DNA from 2 places in the Rossellomorea sp. LjRoot5 genome. Region 2 is predicted to be linked to the other one. Evidence: a T-box and tRNA genes for the amino acid it is inferred to sense, from the RefSeq annotation. Region 2 holds a T-box; the other holds one or more tRNA genes.
What was found. The T-box of region 2 lies ahead of pheS (phenylalanine--tRNA ligase subunit alpha). A T-box ahead of a tRNA ligase gene usually reads a tRNA of that ligase, here a tRNA-Phe.

Region 1: it has a tRNA-Phe gene. The T-box ahead of pheS (phenylalanine--tRNA ligase subunit alpha) is inferred to sense a tRNA for this amino acid. The anticodon was not compared.

Annotation. Positions count from the first base shown of each region.
Region 1 covers NZ_CAXUQN020000001.1:955,130-958,503, reverse strand. The annotation lists gene glgB (1,4-alpha-glucan branching enzyme) at 1-114, opposite strand, end outside; tRNA gene ACSQ2E_RS04870 (tRNA-Glu) at 570-641, opposite strand; tRNA gene ACSQ2E_RS04865 (tRNA-Ser) at 646-736, opposite strand; tRNA gene ACSQ2E_RS04860 (tRNA-Asn) at 742-816, opposite strand; tRNA gene ACSQ2E_RS04855 (tRNA-Ile) at 826-902, opposite strand; tRNA gene ACSQ2E_RS04850 (tRNA-Gly) at 913-986, opposite strand; tRNA gene ACSQ2E_RS04845 (tRNA-His) at 995-1,070, opposite strand; tRNA gene ACSQ2E_RS04840 (tRNA-Phe) at 1,094-1,169, opposite strand; tRNA gene ACSQ2E_RS04835 (tRNA-Asp) at 1,483-1,559, opposite strand; tRNA gene ACSQ2E_RS04830 (tRNA-Met) at 1,680-1,753, opposite strand; tRNA gene ACSQ2E_RS04825 (tRNA-Ser) at 1,921-2,013, opposite strand; tRNA gene ACSQ2E_RS04820 (tRNA-Ile) at 2,032-2,108, opposite strand; tRNA gene ACSQ2E_RS04815 (tRNA-Met) at 2,113-2,189, opposite strand; tRNA gene ACSQ2E_RS04810 (tRNA-Ala) at 2,296-2,371, opposite strand; tRNA gene ACSQ2E_RS04805 (tRNA-Pro) at 2,379-2,455, opposite strand; tRNA gene ACSQ2E_RS04800 (tRNA-Arg) at 2,461-2,537, opposite strand; tRNA gene ACSQ2E_RS04795 (tRNA-Leu) at 2,595-2,683, opposite strand; tRNA gene ACSQ2E_RS04790 (tRNA-Gly) at 2,691-2,765, opposite strand; tRNA gene ACSQ2E_RS04785 (tRNA-Leu) at 2,774-2,858, opposite strand; tRNA gene ACSQ2E_RS04780 (tRNA-Lys) at 2,924-2,999, opposite strand; tRNA gene ACSQ2E_RS04775 (tRNA-Thr) at 3,019-3,094, opposite strand; tRNA gene ACSQ2E_RS04770 (tRNA-Val) at 3,120-3,195, opposite strand; rRNA gene rrf (5S ribosomal RNA) at 3,206-3,322, opposite strand.
Region 2 covers NZ_CAXUQN020000001.1:1,413,984-1,417,357, reverse strand. The annotation lists gene pheT (phenylalanine--tRNA ligase subunit beta) at 1-984, opposite strand, end outside; gene pheS (phenylalanine--tRNA ligase subunit alpha) at 1,012-2,049, opposite strand; T-box leader at 2,313-2,552, opposite strand; gene ACSQ2E_RS07235 (TrmH family RNA methyltransferase) at 2,612-3,373, opposite strand.

The sequences.
Region 1 (3,374 bases), 460 kb from region 2:
GGTCCCAGTGGAATCCCTTCTCACATGTGCACCCATAAACTGATAGGCCTGCTGCAAATTTCCCTCATGAAACAAAAACACATCGTAATCTGTTATGGTCATTGCGTTCATCATCTCACCTACATTTTTTCAATCTACTTAACTACTTTCTAACAACATCACCAAAATCCTCTTTATAATCGTCGTTCAATTACGACAATTTACTACATGCTTACATTGAAAAAGTTCAAATTTGGAATTTTATTCTAAATGGCAAGGTTTACATTGTAAAAACATAGGGGAAATACGTTGAAATCTTAGCGGAATTTGTCGAAAGTTTTTTTGTGAAAAAATTTAATATTTGTAGGAAATATAGAGGGATTCCGGTATTTTGTATAGGATTTTGGTTGCTTGGAAGTTGAAATAGCGGTGTCGAATGAAGGGAGGGAAAAGTCGATAATATATCCATCGACGCAGAAACCTAGAACCACATTTTACATATTAAACATAATTACAACAGCTCCATTTCAAGGCAAAGTGCTGCTTTGAACAACAAAAAAAGACTATCAACAATGATAGTCTCTTCATAATGACCCATACGGGATTCGAACCCGTGTTACCGCCGTGAAAGGGCGGTGTCTTAACCGCTTGACCAATGGGCCTTAATGGCGGAGAAGGAGGGATTTGAACCCTCGCGCCAGTTGCCCGACCTACACCCTTAGCAGGGGCGCCTCTTCAGCCACTTGAGTACTTCTCCAAATATGGCTCCGCAGGCAAGATTCGAACTTGCGACCGATCGGTTAACAGCCGATAGCTCTACCACTGAGCTACTGCGGAATAATATAATGGTGGGCCTAAGTGGACTCGAACCACCGACCTCACGCTTATCAGGCGTGCGCTCTAACCAGCTGAGCTATAGGCCCAAAAATGAATTGGAGCGGGTGAAGGGAATCGAACCCTCATCATCAGCTTGGAAGGCTGAGGTTTTACCACTAAACTACACCCGCACTAAATATGGGGCGACTGATGGGAATCGAACCCACGAATGCCTGAACCACAATCAGGTGCGTTAACCACTTCGCCACAATCGCCATAATGTGTCTAAATAGAAAAATGGTGGCTCAGGACGGAATCGAACCGCCGACACATGGATTTTCAGTCCATTGCTCTACCAACTGAGCTACTGAGCCATATTTAGTATGCATCCTACAATTAGAATGTTGTAGTCCATCGTCCAGCTCTCAGGATGCTGAATCAAGGAGCTGCTCGAGCTGTACGCTGAAGTTTACTCGGGTGAAGCTTATTCATCGTGCTCTACCAACTGAGCTACTGAGCCAAATAGTTTTCGGCTTCCCCTAAGCTTCGAATCTCTTCGTCAGCTCTCTCAGTCACATCCTCACGTATGTTAAATACGCTCCGGTGTTCCTTCGATCGCTTCCTCGACCTTCTCACTTATCGAAACCCTTTTCCATTTGAAGAAACAGAACTATATCAAAAAATAAATGGCGGTCCGGACGGGACTCGAACCCGCGACCTCCTGCGTGACAGGCAGGCATTCTAACCAACTGAACTACCGGACCAAAGTTTTTTTGCGCTAGCAAAAATAACTTTCATTACCTTCGCGCTAGCGAAAATAACTATCCATACGTGACTCATCGCGAATTATCAATTTCCTAATTCATAAATAAATCAAAATGGTATTGCGGGGACAGGATTTGAACCTGCGACCTTCGGGTTATGAGCCCGACGAGCTACCGAACTGCTCCACCCCGCGACGATAAAATATTATTAAGTTTCTACTATCCCATAAAGCATCACGCAGATCCGCTCCGACTTCAGTAAGCTTATTCAAGCTGTTGCTCAGTCGTTGCGCTGATGTGAAGGCTCCGAAGATTATTCGGTCGTGCTCCACCCCGCGACGATAAAATATAAAAGATAATATGGAGGAGGAAGGGGGATTCGAACCCCCGCGGGCTGTTACACCCCTGTCGGTTTTCAAGACCGATCCCTTCAGCCGGACTTGGGTATTCCTCCGTAATGAAAAATGGTACTTGGTGGACCTTGTAGGACTCGAACCTACGACCGGACGGTTATGAGCCGTCTGCTCTAACCAACTGAGCTAAAGGTCCCTATTGGTAGCGGCGGAGGGGATCGAACCCCCGACCTCACGGGTATGAACCGTACGCTCTAGCCAGCTGAGCTACACCGCCAAGAAACATATAACATAGTATTAAGTTTCACTTTCGTAAAACATAAAGGGAATTTATTTTGCTTCGCAAAAATCAATGAAGATTATTTTGCTGGAGCAAAAAATCTTGGTGGAGCCTAGCGGGATCGAACCGCTGACCTCCTGCGTGCAAAGCAGGCGCTCTCCCAGCTGAGCTAAGGCCCCAAAGAAGTGGTCGGGAAGACAGGATTCGAACCTGCGACCCCTTGGTCCCAAACCAAGTGCTCTACCAAGCTGAGCTACTTCCCGATATATGGCGCGCCCGAGAGGAGTCGAACCCCTAACCTTTTGATCCGTAGTCAAACGCTCTATCCAATTGAGCTACGGGCGCTAAATGAATTCTTTAATAGTAACGTAAGGATAGATATTTTGCTGTCGCAAAAAATTCTGGTGCCGAGGACCGGAATCGAACCGGTACGGTAGTCACCTACCGCAGGATTTTAAGTCCTGTGCGTCTGCCAGTTCCGCCACCCCGGCAAGTCTCTGGAGCGGAAGACGGGATTCGAACCCGCGACCCCCACCTTGGCAAGGTGGTGTTCTACCACTGAACTACTTCCGCAAAAGAAATGGTGCGGGTGAAGGGACTTGAACCCCCACGCCTTGCGGCGCCAGATCCTAAGTCTGGTGCGTCTGCCAATTCCGCCACACCCGCATATATTTTTGTTTTTCACATTGGAGAAAAACAATGGTAAGATATTTTGCCAGGGCAAAAATCTTTGGTGAGCCATGAAGGATTCGAACCTTCGACCCTCTGATTAAAAGTCAGATGCTCTACCAACTGAGCTAATGGCTCATCTCATAAAAAAACCAAATGGTGCCGGCAAGAGGACTTGAACCCCCAACCTACTGATTACAAGTCAGTTGCTCTACCAGTTGAGCTACACCGGCACGGTAAGTTTCTAAGTGGTTAAAATGGTGGAGGATGACGGGATCGAACCGCCGACCCTCTGCTTGTAAGGCAGATGCTCTCCCAGCTGAGCTAATCCTCCTTGTTATATAGCCTGGCGACGTCCTACTCTCACAGGGGGAGATCCCCCAACTACCATCGGCGCTGAAGAGCTTAACTTCCGTGTTCGGCATGGGAACGGGTGTGACCTCTTCGCCATTGTCACCAGACTATGTCTTGTCTCTTTTTAAGGACAAGTATTATTATATCGTGTAGACATAA
Region 2 (3,374 bases):
TCCCCCCATCACTCCGGCAAGGGCAACGGGTTCAGTCCCGTTCGTAATCACAAGCTGACTCTTTGACAACGTTCTCTCCGCATCATCTAGGGTCACGAATGTTTCGCCGTCGTTTGCCCGGCGCACAAGGATTTCCTTTGAACCGACGCGGTCGTAGTCGAAAGCGTGAAGAGGCTGACCGTATTCCAATAGCACGTAGTTTGTAATGTCGACTACGTTATTATGTGGACGGATCCCGGCTGAAATCAGTGCATTCTGCATCCAAAGTGGAGATGGTCCGATTTTGACATTTTTGATGATTTTAGCACCGTAAAGAGGGTTATCTTCTTTCGCTTCCACTTTTACCGATACATAATCCGATGCTTTACCGTTGCCTTCTGAAACCTCGGTTGTCGGGAGCTTTACGTCACGGTCCAGGATGGCTGCCACTTCATACGCCACTCCCAGCATACTTAAGCAATCCGAACGATTGGGTGTCAATCCTAGTTCGAGGATCGCATCATCCAGATTTAATAATTCAACAGCATTTCTGCCTACCTCGGCATCATCAGAGAATACATAGATTCCTTCTGCATGCTCTTTCGGTACGAGCTTTCCTTCGACTCCAAGCTCTTGCAGGGAGCAGATCATCCCGTGGGAGGCTTCGCCGCGAAGTTTGGCTTTTTTGATTTTGAAGTTACCAGGAAGGACCGCCCCTACTTTCGCGACAGCCACTTTCTGGCCTTTTGCCACGTTCGGTGCCCCGCAAATGATCTGGACAGGCTCTTCTTCCCCTATGTCCACAAGGCATTTATTTAATTTATCTGCATCGGGATGCGGTTCACATTGCAGGACATGCCCGACGACTACATTTTTGATTTCTTCGCCGATCCGTTCGACACCTTCGACTTCAATCCCGCTTCTTGTAATCTTCTCTGCCAACTCTTCAGGTGTGACACCTGACAAGTCTACATAATTTTCTAACCATTTATATGAAACAAACATGTGTTAGTACCTCCCTATCGTTTTTCTTTACTCTTGCGTTCCGAACTGTGTCACAAAGCGAGTATCGTTTGTGTAGAAATGACGGATATCATCGATGCCGTATTTCAGCATGGCGATACGCTCTGGTCCCATACCGAAGGCGAAACCTGTATATTTCTTCGAATCGAATCCAGCCATTTCAAGGACATTCGGATGAACCATCCCTGCTCCAAGGATTTCGATCCAGCCCGTCCCTTTACATACACGACATCCTTTCCCTCCACAGATCTTACATGAAATATCCATCTCGACAGATGGCTCTGTGAATGGGAAGAAGCTCGGGCGCAAGCGGATTTCACGGTCTTCACCGAACATTTTCTTGGCAAACACATTCAGCGTCCCTTTCAAATCACTCATCCGGATGTTTTCGTCGATGACAAGACCCTCGATCTGGGTGAATTGATGTGAATGTGTCGCGTCATCCGTATCACGTCGGTACACTTTCCCGGGACAGATGATCTTGATGGGTCCCTTTCCTTTGGCCAGTTCCATCGTTCTTGCCTGAACCGGTGATGTGTGGGTACGCAGAAGGGTTTCTTCCGTAATATAGAAAGAATCCTGCATATCACGTGCCGGGTGTCCTTTAGGGAGATTCAGGGCTTCGAAGTTATAATAGTCCTTCTCCACTTCCGGTCCTTCAGCAACCGTGTAGCCCATACCGATGAAGAGGTCTTCGATTTCTTCCACGATCATCGTCAGGGGGTGGTGATTTCCTTTTTTTACAGGACGGCCGGGTAACGTCACGTCGATCGTTTCAGATTGAAGTTTCTTTTCGACCGCTTCTTTTTCAAGAACAGCCTGCTTTGCTTCAATTGTTTCTGTGATCGCTCCACGTACTTCATTGGCAAGTGCCCCCATTTTAGGACGCTCTTCTGCTGAAAGTTTCCCCATTCCTTTTAAGGCTTCGGTGACAGGTCCTTTTTTGCCTAAATAAGCAACGCGGATGTTGTTCAGTTCTTTCAAATCTTGTGCTACGTTCACTTTTTCGATGGCTTCTTGTTGAAGGGATCGTAATTTGTCCTCCATTTTTCTTCCTCCTTTAATGTATATCGTCCGAATAGTCGTGTAGATGGGTTCAGGTGTAGCTGATTTCCGCTCCAGGCACTCGCTTTCCGCGGGGTGGGCGGTGAGCCTCCTCGGCGAAAAGCGCCTGTGGGGTCTCACCTGTCCCACATTTCCCGCAGGAGTCGAGTGCCTTCCGCTTCAATCAACGTAGAGTTTATGTGGTATAACACCTTATAGGAAGCTCTACAAAAAAACCTAAAGACAAATAAAAAAACCCCTTCCCAAAAAGGGACGAGGTTTATATCGCGGTACCACCCTTATAAGCATATCCACAGGTGGATATACTCACTTCATTCGGATAACGGCTTATGCCGGAGCATCTTTACATTCACATGTGGAATGGTCCCGATGCCAACTCGAGAGGTGAAATGTTCACACTATGTTTTCTTAAGAATGCTTACAGTCCAGGGCATTCTCTCCCTTGAAGAAGGTCATGTGTTACTTTCCTCTTTCAACGTTTTTTAAGTTATATGTGCATTATTATAGTGAATTTCACGGCATAATTCAAACCTTTTCACGAAATTCACTGCCCATTTTTAAAATAGTACAATAAAATGCCTGCCGCAATGGCCACATTCAATGATTCACTCTTACCGTAGATGGGGATGTAGAGGTTCTGGTCGGTTTCCTTTAAAAGGTCTTTCGACATGCCTTTCCCCTCATTCCCTACGATTAAGGCATAAGAAGATTGCGGGTTGATTGATGTGTACTCCACTCCATTTTCAAGCGCCGTCCCGTAAACGGGGATGCTGCGCTCTTTCAGGGCTGAAATGGTTTCAGGCAGTTCTTTTCTGACGATTGGAATATGAAAATGACTTCCCTGTGCCGAGCGTAATACTTTCGGATTATAAGGGTCAACCGTCCCTTTACCTAACACGACCATGTCGATTCCGGCTGCATCGGCTGTGCGGATGATCGTGCCGATATTGCCCGGGTCCTGAAGACCGTCTAGCAACATGAATGTGGCTGCCTTATCGGGGTCATACTCATCTTCCTTTTGCCTGCAAATCGCAAAAATCCCTTGAGAAGTCTCGGTATCAGCGAGGGTTTTCCCTACTTCTTCCGATACCATGGTGATGGGAACCGAGTCAACCGTCCATTTCTGGGGGATATCGATTCCTTCCACCAGGATCAGCTCAAGGACCGTATCCTCCTGCTTCAATGCTTCTTCCACAAGGTGGAATCCTTCAATAATATATGTAAGGGTGAGATCCCGTTCTTTTTTCGTCAATAATTTCTTCCACTGTTTCACAACAGGATTTTTCGAGGATTGAATATACTTCAAT